Regions from separate parts of the Streptomyces violaceus genome, predicted to be linked through region 1. Evidence: riboswitches for the same ligand, from Rfam matches in the RefSeq annotation. Region 1 holds a riboswitch; the other holds the start of a gene.
What was found. A riboswitch is a leader RNA that binds a small molecule or an ion and turns the genes downstream of it on or off. The one in region 1 is predicted to bind glycine.
Positions count from the first base shown of each region.

Region 1 (7,158 bases):
TCAGCCTGCTGATGACGCTGTCGATCCAGCCGCCGTAGTACCCGGCGACGACACCGAGCACGGTGCCGAGGCACACGGACAGCAGCGTGGCGCCGCCCGCGACCAGGAGGGAGACCCAGGAGCCGTCGATGATGCGGGCGAGCATGTCCCGGCCGTACTGGGGGTCCACGCCGAGCGGGTGGTCCCAACTCATGCCTCCCCAGCCGCCCTTGGGGGCGAGCAGCGCCGGGTCGATGAGGTCCTGGTTGAACTTGTTGGGATCGAGGTTGAAGATCCACTGGATCGGCTTGGAGAACACCGCCATCGTCACGAGCAGAATGACGATGACGCCTCCGGCCATCGCCACCTTGTCCCGCTTGAAGCGCATCCAGGCGATCTGAGTGAGCGAGCGCCCTTCGATCTGGCTCTTCTTGACCCCGGCGAGCACGGCCTCGGGCTGTGCTCCGGCTTCCGCCCCGGTGGTCTCGATCGGTGCGGTCACGGTGCGATTGACCCCTCTCGACCCGGCGATCGCCGAGCCCCTGGCTGCCGCTGTAGCGGTTTTGTTTGTCTCGTACACGCGACCGACCCGGCCCGTGTCTTGCGGGGAGTCTTCAACGCTTTGGCGATCTGTTGCCAGACTTGGCGGTGAAAGGATGCGTAAACGTGATGCTGTCTGGGGGGTTCCGTTATCCGGACAACGGGTAACAGGGGTCGGACGCGCTGCGACAGGGGCACTTTAGGACATCCCTGCTCTTTTCACCCTTATCTACGCGCGGAGAGTCGAGCGGTTGTCGCGTTCGGGGATGGTGCGGGAAGGGTCTCGGAGTGACCTGTGGAGGGGTCAGTACCTGCCCTGGGCGGGCGGGTATCCGTAGCCCGACGCGGGGGCCTGGACGGGGGCGGTGGCGTGGGCCTCGCGGTCGTAGAAGGGGCGTGCGCCGGCGCGCAGCCACATGGCGACCGGGTCGTGCTCGTCGGACATCGCGACGGTCGACACGGGGAGCCCGTCCGGAACGGCGCCGAGGGACTGCTGCATCATCGCGCGCACCGCGTCCACGGCCGGTGGCGAGGCGTCGTAGACATCGAGCCCGATGGCGAGATACGGCGCACCGAGCGCGGGTTGCACCCAGGCGCGGCGCAGCGAGCGGACGGCCGGGGTGCGGTGGGCGTTCTGCGCGAGCAGGGCGTAGAACTGCGGGATCTCGATGGCCGGTTCGGACAGCCGCAGGGGTCCGGCGGGCTGGCGGTCCAGGCCCGTGGCGATCCGGCGCAGGTCGAGCCAGGGGACGCCGACGCCGCCGCCGGGGGCGTGCGGGTTGAGCCAGAGGCCGTAGTGGTCGGGGTAGAGGGCGCGGGCCACGTCGACTCCGTCGACCACCTCGTAACTGCGGTTCCAGCCGCTCGCCGAGAGCTCCTGCGCGGAGGTCACACAGGGGGCGTAGCCGCAGCCCTCGACCTCCATGTTTCCGTACTGGGCGTCGGGGGATCCGGCCTGACCGTGCCACAGGAGCATCCAGATCTGGCCGCTGTGCGGGGTCGCGAGCGCGCGCAGGAGGGCCTCATAGGCGTCATAACGCCCGGGCGTGACCTGGCGCAGCATGTGCTCGACCTGTCCGGCCGCGGCCGTGCCGCTCGCGCTCACCTTTACCGCCCCTTCGTACAACGCCTCGACCGTGACCTAGCTTAAGCCCGCGCAGGTGCCCGGGGCTTGGTGCTGCCCTGCGGGTGCGGGCCGTTTGTGGTTCTCGCGCCCACGCGGCGGAGCCGCATGGTGTCACGGCCCCGCGCCCCTGGGGTACCTGACCTACCGCTGGAAGAAGGGCCGGACCCTGTCGCGCATCCAGTTGCCGACCGGATCCTCCGCCACGTCCAGGAGCACCAGGTTGACCGGCCAGGGGGCCGGGGCGGCGGTGACGGCGCGGGTGAGGGCTTCCAGGGGGAGGGCGCGCCGGTCGCCTTCCCACTGGGAGAGTTCGACGCCGACGAACATCACCGGGTCGGCGGTCTCGATCGCGGCGAGGCAGCGGCGGGCGGTGACGACGACGCCGATCGCCTCGAACTCGGCGGAGGCGGCGGCGAGGAAGTCCACCGGGTCGTCCTGCCAGTCGGGCTCGAAGAGGCGGACCCGGCCGCCGCTCGCGGGGCCGTCCAGCGGGGTCCGGCCGGCCCGGCACAGCTCGGCCACGGCCGGCGGCGGGAGCGGGATGCCGACGACGCCGCCCGGGTTGATGGCCATCCCCGCGTGCGGGGGCAGACCGCGGGCGAACTCCACGGCCGGCGCGATGGTGTACGACATGTGCGAGCCGACGACCTGGCGGAACTGCTCCTCGGAGCTGAACACCGGCACGTACGCCTGGCCCTCGATCTCGATGCCGGGGAGGTCGAGGGGGCCGCTCCGCGGGCCGCCGCCACTGGGCAGCGGAATCCACACGAAGCTCCGGCCGAGCACCTCGACGATCCGCCCGCCGGCCGAGGGACCGGCGCCGAGGGATGCCGAGAGCACCTCCTCCAGCTCGTTGCCGGGCCATCCGCCGTGCGGGTGGGTCTGCGTCTGCGCCGGGAAGTCCGCGGAGAAGTCCGCCGGGAAGTCCATCTGCCTACCGCCTGCCTGAAACCACTGCTGTGACTCAAAGGCTAGCGGCTCGGGAACGGCGGACGGCCACCCCGTGAACCACGGACCGCGGACGGCCACCCCGTCCGGGGGCCCCTGCCCCACGAACACGGCTCACGGGCCGCGGCCGGCCGGCCTGTGAACACCGGCCACCGGCCACGGACAGCCGGACCCGCGAACACCAGCTCACCGACCACGGACAGCCGGACCCGCGAACACCAGCTCACCGACCACGGACAGCCGGACCCGCGAACACCAGCTCACCGACCACGGACAGCCGGACCCGCGAACACCAGCTCACCGACCACGGACAGCCGGACCCGCGAACACCAGCTCACCGACCACGGACAGGCCAGGCCCATGAACACCAGCTCACCGCACACGGACAGGCCAGGCCCATGACACCGACTCACCGGCCGGGGCGGGTCAGCCCACGAAGCCGATGCGGCGCAGGGTGTTCGCCGCGTCGCGGTCGGCGAGGATCGCCGAGCCGCAGCCGGCCGGCAGTTCGCCCCGTTCCACCTCGCGCAGCAGGCGGGTGGTGGCCGCGCGGTGGCGCAGGAACGCGTACCGCGAGACGCCACGGCCGCGGTCGCGCTGGCCGGCCAGGGCCTGCTCGGGGGTGACGTCGAGCATCAGCAGGTGGAGCGTGCCGCCCCGGCGGCGGGCCTCGCGGGCCAGCCAGCGGCGGACCCAGGCCTGCGTGCCGCAGTCGTGCACCACGACGGCCTCGCCGCCGCGCAGCGAGCGGCGCAGACCGGCGTAGTGGGCGAGGCGGACGAGCGGGCGGTAGACCGCGTACGGCAGGGCCCGCGGCATGCGTCGGTCCCAGTGGTCGCGGGTGTCCTGGGAGTCGATGCGCCGGCCCGGCACGGTGCGCCGCATCAGCGTGGACTTGCCGCTGCCGGGCAGGCCCGTGACCACGACGATGTCGCGGGGTCCGAACAGCAGCGCGTGCGGGCCGCGGCCCGCACGCTCGCGCAGGTCGCGGACGACCGGCACCGGCTGCGGGCCGCAGGCCGCACGCGCCGGAGCGGTCGGCTGCTCGGGCAGCGCGATGCCCGATGTCGTGGCATACGCGGTGGTCCTGTTCACCGTGATCGTCCTCCCCTGGGGCCAGGTACGGAGTCCCTTGCCCGCCGAGTGTAAAGAGAAGGTAATGCCCGATCTCTCTGGTTTTAGTCCTCTTCCTGCAACAGGCCTGCTACAGGGTGGTCCCCCTGCCACCCCAAGACAATGCGTGCAATGATGAGCGCGCCAACTGCATACCGGCCGTTTGAATCCGCGCGGGAGAGTCCCCAGCACCGTCCGACGCTGGGGCGCCGAAGGAGCAAGTCCCTCCCTTGAATCTCTCAGGCCCCGTTACCGCGCGGGCGAGGCACATCTGAAAAGCGGGCCGCACCCTTGTCCGGAGTCCGGGGAAGCGGCGTGGCTCCACCCAAGGTGCAAGCCGTGTCCCGTGTGGTCATGGCGAACCTCTCAGGTTCCGATGACAGATGGGGAGGAACGACCTCGCCCGTCATGCCCCTGGGAGACGACGACCGATGAGCAGTACAGGAGAACTCCGCCACACCGCGCTCGATGCGCTGCATCGTTCGCTCGGCGCGACGATGACCGACTTCGCCGGCTGGGACATGCCCCTGCGCTACGGCTCCGAGCGCGACGAGCACAACGCCGTGCGCACGAAGGCCGGGCTGTTCGACCTCTCCCACATGGGGGAGATCACCGTCACGGGGCCGGGGGCCGCCGCCCTCCTCGATCACGCGCTGGTCGGCAACATCGGCGGGGTCAAGCCCGGCCGCGCCCGCTACACCATGATCTGCCAGGCCGACGGCGGCATCCTCGACGACCTGATCGTCTACCGGCTGGCCGAGCAGGAGTACATGGTCGTCGCCAACGCCTCCAACGCCCAAGTGGTCCTGGACGCGCTGGTGGAACGTTCCGCCGGCTTCGACGCCGAGGTGCGCGACGACCGGGACGCCTACGCGCTGCTCGCCGTACAGGGCCCGGAGTCCCCGGGGATCCTGAAGTCCCTCACCGACGCCGACCTCGACGGCCTGAAGTACTACGCCGGCCTGCCCGGCACGGTCGCGGGCGTCCCGGCCCTCATCGCCCGCACCGGGTACACCGGCGAGGACGGCTTCGAGCTGTTCGTGAAGCCGGAGCACGCCGTCGAGCTGTGGCAGGCCCTGACCAAGGCGGGCGAGGGCCCCGGCCTGGTCCCGTGCGGGCTGTCCTGTCGCGACACACTGCGCCTGGAGGCGGGCATGCCGCTGTACGGGCACGAGCTGAGCACCTCCCTGACGCCCTTCGACGCCGGACTCGGCCGGGTCGTGAAGTTCGAGAAGGAGGGCGACTTCGTGGGGCGCGAGGCCCTGGCACAGGCCGCCGCCCGCGCCGAGCAGAACCCGCCCCGCGTCCTGGTCGGCCTCGTCGCCGAGGGCCGCCGGGTCCCGCGCGCCGGGTACCCGGTCGTCACCGGCGGCCAGGTGATCGGCGAGGTCACCTCCGGCGCTCCCTCCCCCACGCTCGGCAAGCCGATCGCGATGGCCTACATCGACCCCGCGCACGCGGCGCCCGGCACACCCGGTGTGGCCGTGGACATCCGGGGCAGTCACGAGCCGTACGAGGTCGTGGCGCTGCCGTTCTACAAGCGCCAGAAGTAGACACTGGCCGCGGGCCGCTCCGGCGGCCCGCAGGCACCACATCCCCGCTCACCAGCGGTCCCCTTCATCAGCACTCCCGCGCGTACAGGAGAATCCAGGCCATGAGCAACCCCAAAGAGCTGCGGTACAGCAAGGAGCACGAGTGGCTGTCGGGCGCCGAGGACGGCGTCTCGACGATCGGCATCACGGAGCACGCGGCGAACGCGCTCGGCGACGTCGTCTTCGTCCAGCTCCCGGAGGTCGGCGCCGCCCTGTCCGCGGGCGAGACCTGCGGCGAGCTGGAGTCGACCAAGTCCGTGTCCGACCTCTACTCCCCGGTCTCCGGCGAGGTCACCGAGGTCAACGAGGACGTGGTGAACGACCCGTCGCTGGTGAACTCGGCCCCCTTCGAGGGCGGCTGGCTGTTCAAGGTGCGCGTCACGGACGAGCCGGGCGACCTGCTCTCCGCCGACGAGTACACCGCGTTCTCCGCCGGCTGAGGAGTCGTAGCCGTATGTCCGTCCTGAACACATCCCTGCACGAGTTCGACCCGGCCGTGGCCGCCGCGGTCGACGCCGAGCTGCACCGGCAGCAGTCCACGCTCGAGATGATCGCCTCGGAGAACTTCGCCCCGGTCGCGGTCATGGAGGCACAGGGCTCGGTCCTCACCAACAAGTACGCCGAGGGCTACCCGGGCCGCCGCTACTACGGCGGCTGCGAGCACGTCGACGTGGTCGAGCAGATCGCGATCGACCGGGTCAAGGAGCTGTTCGGCGCCGAGCACGCCAACGTCCAGCCGCACTCGGGCGCCCAGGCCAACGCCGCCGCGATGTTCGCGCTGCTCAAGCCGGGCGACACCATCATGGGTCTGAACCTCGCGCACGGCGGGCACCTGACCCACGGCATGAAGATCAACTTCTCCGGCAAGCTCTACGACGTCGTCGCCTACCATGTCGGCGACGACGGCCGGGTCGACATGGCCGAGGTGGAGCGGCTGGCGAAGGAGTCCAGGCCGAAGCTGATCGTCGCGGGCTGGTCGGCCTACCCGCGGCAGCTGGACTTCGCCGAGTTCCGCCGGATCGCGGACGAGGTCGGCGCGTATCTGATGGTCGACATGGCGCACTTCGCGGGACTGGTGGCGGCGGGGCTGCACCCGAACCCCGTTCCGCACGCGCACGTGGTGACCACGACGACCCACAAGACGCTGGGCGGCCCGCGCGGCGGTGTGATCCTCTCCACGGCCGAACTGGCCAAGAAGATCAACTCCGCTGTCTTCCCCGGTCAGCAGGGCGGTCCGCTGGAGCACGTGATCGCGGCCAAGGCGGTCTCGTTCAAGGTCGCGGCCTCCGAGGACTTCAAGGAGCGCCAGCGCCGTACGCTGGAGGGTGCCCGCATCCTGGCCGAGCGTCTGGTGAAGGACGACGTCCGGGCCGTGGGCGTGGACGTCCTGTCCGGCGGCACGGACGTGCACCTGGTCCTGGTCGACCTGCGCCACTCGGAGCTGGACGGACAGCAGGCCGAGGACCGGCTCCACGAGGTGGGCATCACGGTCAACCGCAACGCGATCCCGAACGACCCGCGCCCGCCGATGGTGACATCCGGTCTGCGGATCGGCACGCCGGCCCTGGCGACCCGGGGCTTCGAGGCCGAGGACTTCGCGGAGGTCGCGGACGTCATCGCCGAGACGCTGAAGGCGCCCGCTCCCTTCGGGGCCGCCGACGCCGACGCGCTCAAGGCCCGGGTGAAGGCCCTGGCCGACAGGCACCCGCTGTACCCGGGCCTGAACAAGTAACGAAGAAACCTTTCAGGGCGCCGTACTCGCCGGTGACGGCACCGGCGGGCACGGCGCCCACCCCCTTGCACCACCCCGTACCACCCCGTAGTCAGGAGTTCCCGTGGCCATCTCGGTCTTCGACCTGT
Region 1 is NZ_CP107911.1:2,696,399-2,703,556, forward strand. Features, by position in the region: gene OG542_RS11935 (ABC transporter permease) at 1-481, opposite strand, end outside; gene OG542_RS11940 (enhanced serine sensitivity protein SseB C-terminal domain-containing protein) at 824-1,624, opposite strand; gene OG542_RS11945 (enhanced serine sensitivity protein SseB) at 1,787-2,575, opposite strand; gene OG542_RS11950 (AAA family ATPase) at 3,020-3,694, opposite strand; glycine riboswitch at 3,871-3,971, shown strand; glycine riboswitch at 3,973-4,099, shown strand; gene gcvT (glycine cleavage system aminomethyltransferase GcvT) at 4,138-5,259, shown strand; gene gcvH (glycine cleavage system protein GcvH) at 5,361-5,738, shown strand; gene glyA (serine hydroxymethyltransferase) at 5,753-7,030, shown strand; gene OG542_RS11970 (L-serine ammonia-lyase) at 7,134-7,158, shown strand, end outside.

Region 2 (7,158 bases), 4.9 Mb from region 1:
GAGGGGCCCCGCACGACGGAGCCCCTCCTCTGACCGGTCGGTCGGTCAGTCCTCGTACGCGTCCAGCGGCGGGCAGGAGCACACCAGATTCCGGTCGCCGAAGGCCTGGTCGATGCGGCGCACCGGCGGCCAGTACTTGTCGGAGGCCGTGACTCCGGCCGGGAAGACGGCCTCCTCACGGCTGTAGGCGTGCTCCCACTCCCCGGCGAGCGCGCCGGCGGTGTGCGGGGCGCCCCGCAGCGGGTTGTCGTCCGCGGGCCATTCGCCGGAGCCGACCTTCTCGATCTCCGCGCGGATGGCGATCATCGCCTCGCAGAACCGGTCCAGCTCGGCCAGGTCCTCCGACTCGGTCGGCTCGATCATCAGCGTCCCGGCCACCGGGAACGACATCGTCGGCGCGTGGAAGCCGTAGTCGATCAGCCGCTTGGCGACGTCGTCGACGCTCACACCGGTCGCCTTGGTCAGCGGCCGCAGGTCGATGATGCACTCGTGCGCGACGAGCCCGCCGGGGCCGGTGTAGAGCACCGGGTAGTGCGGCTCCAGCCGCTTGGCGATGTAGTTGGCGCTGAGCACCGCCACCTGCGTGGCCCGCTTCAGCCCCTCGCCGCCCATGAGCCGGACGTACGCCCACGAGATCGGCAGGATGCCGGCCGAGCCCCACGGCGCCGCGGAGATGGGGCCGACCCCGGTCTCCGGGCCCGCCTCGGGCTGCAGCGGATGGTTCGGCAGATACGGCGCGAGGTGCTCACGCACCGCAACCGGGCCGACGCCGGGCCCGCCGCCGCCGTGCGGGATGCAGAAGGTCTTGTGCAGGTTCAGGTGCGAGACGTCCCCGCCGAAGTGCCCCGGCTTGGCGAGCCCCACGAGCGCGTTGAGGTTGGCCCCGTCGACGTAGACCTGCCCGCCCGCCTCGTGCACCTGGGCGCAGATCTCGGAGACGTGCTCCTCGAACACACCGTGGGTGGACGGGTACGTGATCATCAGCACCGCCAGCTCGTCACGGTGCTGCTCGATCTTCGCCCGCAGGTCCTCGACGTCGATCTCGCCGTCGTCGGCGGTCTTCACGACGACGACCTTCATGCCCGCCATCACCGCGCTCGCGGCGTTGGTCCCGTGCGCGGAGGAGGGGATAAGGCACACGGTCCGCTGCTCGTCCCCGTTGGCCCGGTGGTACCCGCGTACGGCGAGCAGACCCGCCAGCTCGCCCTGCGACCCCGCATTCGGCTGGAGGGACACCTTGTCGTAGCCGGTGACCTCGGCGAGACGTTCCTCCAGCTCGTGGATGAGCGTGAGGTAGCCCTCGGCCTGCCCGGCGGGGGCGAAGGGGTGCAGCTGCCCGAACTCGGGCCAGGTGACCGGCTCCATCTCCGTGGTCGCGTTGAGCTTCATGGTGCAGGAGCCCAGCGGGATCATGCCGCGGTCGAGCGCGTAGTCGCGGTCGGCCAGCCGACGCAGGTAGCGCAGCATGGCGGTCTCGGAGCGGTACTGGTGGAAGACCGGGTGCGTCATGTACTCGTCGGACCGCAGCAGAGCGTCCGGAAGCCCGTCCTCGGTGGCGGCGTCCAGCGCCTCGACGACACCCTCGACCCCGAACGCGGCCCATACGGCACGCAGCTGGGCCCGCGTCGTGGTCTCGTCGCAGGAGATCGAGACGTGGTCGGCGTCGACGAGCCGCAGGTTGACCCCGTTCCGCTCCGCGGCGGCCACGACCTCGGCGGCCCGGCCCTCCACGCGCACCGTCACGGTGTCGAAGTAAGCCCCGTGCACGACCTCGACACCGCCGTTCGCGAGCCCGGCGGCCAGGACCGTGGCGTACCGGTGGGTGCGCCGCGCGATGCTCTTCAGGCCCTGTGGCCCGTGGTAGACGGCGTACATGCCGGCCATGACGGCGAGCAGCACCTGCGCGGTGCAGATGTTGCTGGTGGCCTTCTCACGACGGATGTGCTGCTCACGCGTCTGCAGCGCCAGCCGGTAGGCCTTGTTCCCGTCGGCGTCCACGGACACGCCGACGAGCCGCCCGGGCAGGCTGCGCGCCATCTTGTCCCCCACGGCCATGTAACCGGCGTGCGGTCCGCCGAAGCCCATGGGCACACCGAACCGCTGCGTCGTCCCGACCGCGATGTCCGCGCCGAGCGCACCGGGCGACTTCAGCAGCGTCAGCGCGAGCAGGTCGGCGGCGACGGTGACGAGCGCCCCGAGCCCGTGCGCCTGGTCGATGACCGGCTTGATGTCCCGTACGGCTCCGGAGGCGCCCGGGTACTGGATCAGCACGCCGTTGATCTCGCGCCCGGCGACGTCGGCGGGGATGCCCGCACTGAGATCGGCGACGACGACCTCGACGCCGGTCGGCTCGGCCCTGGTCCGGATCACGGCGATGGTCTGCGGCAGCGCGTCCGCGTCGACGAGGAACAGGCCCTTCTTGTTCTTGCCCAGACGCCGCGACAGCGCCATGGCCTCGGCGGCCGCGGTGCCCTCGTCGAGCAGGGAGGCGCCGGAGGTCGGCAGACCGGTGAGGTCGGCGACCATGGTCTGGAAGTTCAGCAGCGCCTCGAGCCGGCCCTGCGAGATCTCCGGCTGGTACGGCGTGTAGGCCGTGTACCAGGACGGGTTCTCCATGACGTTGCGCATGATGACCGGCGGCGTGAACGTGCCGTAGTACCCGAGCCCGATCATGGAGCCGAGGACCTGGTTGCGGTCGGCGAGGGAGCGCAGCTCGGCGATCACCTCGGCCTCGCCGCGGGCGCCCGGCAGGTCCAGTGCCTCGGCGCTCTTGATCACGGCCGGGACCGCGGCGGCCGTCAGCTCGTCCAGGGAGCCGTAGCCGACGTGCGCGAGCATCTTGGCGCACGCCTCATGGTCGGGGCCGATGTGGCGCTGCTCGAAGGGAACTGCCTCTTCGAGCTCGGAGAGCGGAATGCGATGGGCGGTCATATGCGGAGGCCTCCTGGTCTGACACGACCTTCGAGGGGCACCACGGCACGGGTACCCGGACGGCCTCCCCCTCTGTCATGTCAACCTGAGAGCTTCACCGGATCGCCCGAAGGCCTCCGGCTTTCACCGTCGGTGAGAGCGGAAGTCCGTCGACATCCGCCCTGCTTTCCAGAGTGACCTCGTCCGTGCGGTACGTGAGCCTGAGAGATTCCGGGGAGGATTTGCTCCTTCGGCGCCTCCGATGATGTCTGGAGGACTCTCCCGCACGGGGTCAGCAGCCGCTGTCAGCCTACCAGCGAGGGCAACGCACGAACCTTCGAGTGGCCGCGTCCCCGATTGTGCCGTTTTGTAGTGTTTACGGATGAGTTGCGACCATGTGGAGGGCCCGTGCGAACCGATATCGATCCGCGCAACCTGATCGGCCGCAAGGCTTTCGACCGCAACGGAACCAGGATCGGCACGATCGACGAGGTCTACCTCGACGACGCCACCGGCGCCCCGGAGTGGGCCGCCATACGGACCGGCCTGTTCAGCAGGGACGCTTTCGTCCCACTCGAGCCCAGCGAACTGATCGACGGCGCCCTCCACGTGCCCTTCGACCGCGCCCTGATCAAGGACGCCCCCGACTTCGGCGTGGGCCGCCACCTCTCCCCGGAGCAGGAACTCCAGCTCTACCACCACTACGGTCTCGACGTCGCCGCTCCTCCCCCGCTCCAGGACCACGAGTTCGGCAAACTGGCAGGCACGGACGAGACGGCCTGAAGCCCCGGTAACCGCCTAAAGGGCGGCCGACCGCAGCCCCGCATCCCCCGAGTCACCATCCGGCCCATGACCCCCTTCAGGCTCTCGTAACACCAAAGGCAACGGGTCCGCCGGCTCCAACTCCGGATCGTCGACCCGGAAGGTCCGCACCCGCCCGGGCTCCGAGTCGGGTGTCTCGAACCGTACGGTCACCCGCCCCAGGCCGCTGCCCTGCACCCATCCGTGCCCGAACCCGGCGTGCCGCACATCGTGCCCGGCGGGCCACCGCCGCTCGGCCGGCGCCGGCCACTCCTCGACCGGCGCCGCGGCAGGCTCCTCGACCGGGCCCTCCGCGACCGCCCGCTCCCCGGCCGCCTGCGCGAACAGGTCCTCCTGCGTGTAGTCGGCGAGCCCACTGACGCCCACCCCGAGCAGCCGCACGCCGCCCGTCGTGTCGACCGAGTCCAGCAGCCTGGCCGCGGCCTCACGTATCACCCCGGGATCGTCCGTCGGCCCACGCAGCGTCTCGGACCGGGTGAGCGTCGAGAAGTCGTACCGCCGCACCTTCAGCACGATGGTCCGCCCGGACAGCCCGGCCCCGCGCAGCCGCTGTACGCAGCGGTCGGCGAGCCGCTGCACCTCCAGCCCGACCCGCAGCCGGTCGTGGATGTCCACGTCGTAGGTGTCCTCGACCGACACCGACTTCGCCTCCCGCTCCGCCACGACGGGCCGGTCGTCCCGCGCCAGAGCCATGGCGTAGAGCCCGTGTCCGTGCGCCTTCCCCAGCAGCCGGACCAGCTCGTCCTCACCCGCCTCGGCGATCTCCTCGACGATGGTGATCCCGGCCCGCCGCAGATGGTCGCCCGTCGCCGGCCCTACTCCCGGCAGGGTCCGCACCGACATCGGCCCCAGCATCGCCCGCTCCGTCCCCGGCTCGATCACCACCAGCCCGTCGGGCTTGGCCTGCTCCGAGGCAATCTTCGCGAGCATCTTAGAGGCGGCCAGCCCCACCGACCCCGTGAGCCCCGTGACGGCCCGGATGTCCGCACGCAGCTTCACCCCGGCCAGCCGCGCGGACCGCTCGTCCCAGGCCGCCCCTCCGGCCTCCAGGTCAACGAACGCCTCGTCCAGGCTCAGCGGCTCCACCAGTGGCGACAACGCACGCAGCAGCTCCATCACCCGCTCGCTGATCGCCCGGTAGAACTGGAAGCGCGGCACGAGATACGCGGCGTTGGGCGCGAGCCGCCGGGCCTGCGCCATGGGCAACGCCGAGTGCACCCCGAAGACCCGGGCCTCGTACGACGCGGTCGCGACCACACCCCGCGGCCCGAGCCCGCCCACGACCACGGCCTTCCCGCGCAGACTCGGCTTGGACGCCTGCTCCACCGAGGCGAAGAAGGCATCCATGTCGAGATGCAGAATCGTAGGCGCGGTTCTCACAACTCCGATGCTGCCCTACGCCACTGACAACGCCGTGCCGAACCTTCCCGACCGGTCCGGGAGAAACCGCTTACAGCCCGGCGCGGAAACATCCCGCCTGCTGCGGCCGCATGCACACCGCACCGTCCAACGGGTCAGACAGCCCGGTTCCGCCGCCGCGCCAGCTCGTCCGCCGGGTTGGGCCCTACCAGGGTCTCGCCGGTGTCGATACGCTCCCCGTGCAGCTGGGACAGCGCGCTCTCGACGTCCCGCCACACCACACCCACGGCGATCCCGAAGACGCCCTGCCCCCCTTGGAGCAGGGCGTGGACCTCGTCCGGCGAAGTGCACTCGTAGACCGTCGCACCGTCACTCATCAGCGTCATCCGCTCCAGGTCGCGGAAACCGCGTTCCCTGAGGTGCTGGACCGCCGTGCGGATGTTCTGCAGCGACACCCCGGTGTCGAGGAACCGCTTGACGATCTTCAGGACGACGACGTCCCGGAAGCTGTACAACCGCTGCGTCCCGGACCCATGGGCGGGGCGCACACTCGGCTCGACGAGACCGGTGCGGGCCCAGTAGTCCAGCTGCCGGTAGGTGATACCGGCGGCCGCGCAGGCCGTGGGGCCTCGATAGCCGATCTGCTCGGACGCCATGGACGTCGTCCCTCCGCTGCTCGGCACCGCCGACGGTCGCTGCGGAGCATGATCGGCCGCACCGTCGGGCTGGGGGTACCCCCCGCCCGAAAGGAGCCGAGAGCCGGGGGGAGCGTACGGACCACTCGCCCTGAGACTGCGCTCGGGGCCGCCCCCAGCCGTACCGTCGCCGCTGCTTCTCACGCCGACCTCCGTCCTTGACCTGCCTTCTCGACGGTAGGCAGTCACCCGGGGTGCGTCAACGATCGCCACACTCGCCACGCCGAGTGATAATCACCCTAAGAGTGGTTTCCCGTGCCCCACCGCGGGGAAAGGCTAGCCGAATGCCTTCGGCACGGACCGTGTGACGCTCTCACTCGCCACCGGCACATGCGGGCAATTCACCCCTCACACATACGGCGGCGGCCCTGCCGCGGACTCATCGTCCGCCGGGCCGCCCACTCGTCTCACGACCGCTGCCGCTCCCCGCCCGGCCGGCGCTCACCGGCTTCCGGAACTCACTGGCTGCTGCTGCCGAAGTCCTCCGGGGAGATCTGGTCGAGGAACTCGCGGAACTTCTCCACCTCGTCCTCCTGCTCGTCCGGAATCGCGATGCCGGCGTCATCGAGGACCGTGTCACTCCCGTAGATCGGTGTCCCGGTGCGCAGGGCCAGCGCTATGGCGTCGGACGGGCGGGCGCTCACCTCGACGCCACTGGCGAAGACCAGCTCCGCGTAGAAGACACCCTCACGCAGGTCCGTGATGCGCACTTCCGTGAGCTCCTGACCGACGGCTTCCAGCACGTCCTTGAACAGGTCGTGGGTCAGCGGCCGCGCGGGAGCCATGCCCTGCTGGGCGAAGGCGATCGCCGTCGCCTCCCCCGGCCCGATCCAGATGGGGAGGTAACGGTCGCCTCCCACTTCACGCAGCAGCACGATCGGTTGGTTGGAGGGCATTTCGACCCGGACACCTACGACATCGAGCTCGTTCACACAGCAACCCTAGGCCGTGCTCGGGACGTTTGGGTAGTCGGGCAGGGATCGAGCGCCTGATCCGGCCCCCACGTGTCCGGCCGCCTCATGGCAGCCGCACCCCGAGCGCCGTCTGCACCAGCGCGGCGTGCAGCTTCACCGTGAGCCCCGCCAGCTCCTTGGTGCGGGCCTCCGCAAGAGCCCTGGTCTGCGGGTTCCGGTGCCGCTTCAGCGGGGCCACCACCTGGTCCACGAGCCCGGCCTCGCGGTCGGCGGCGGCCTTCATCACCCGCAGGTGCCGCGGCTCGATCCCGAAGCGCCCCAGCTCGGCGACGAGCGCCGCCACCGTGACCGCCTCCGCCTCGTACGCCCCGTCCTCCAGTGGAGTGACCAGCCCGTACGACTCCCACTCCCTGAGCACCTCCTCGTCCACCCCGGCGGCGGCGAGCAGCTCCTGGCGC
Region 2 is NZ_CP107911.1:7,572,609-7,579,766, reverse strand. Features, by position in the region: gene gcvP (aminomethyl-transferring glycine dehydrogenase) at 46-2,931, opposite strand; glycine riboswitch at 3,110-3,205, opposite strand; gene OG542_RS34130 (PRC-barrel domain-containing protein) at 3,319-3,693, shown strand; gene OG542_RS34125 (DNA polymerase IV) at 3,709-5,112, opposite strand; gene OG542_RS34120 (MerR family transcriptional regulator) at 5,247-5,930, opposite strand; gene OG542_RS34115 (bifunctional nuclease family protein) at 6,245-6,718, opposite strand; gene ftsR (transcriptional regulator FtsR) at 6,804-7,158, opposite strand, start outside.
Region 2: another riboswitch for glycine. It lies ahead of gcvP (aminomethyl-transferring glycine dehydrogenase); the one in region 1 lies ahead of gcvT (glycine cleavage system aminomethyltransferase GcvT).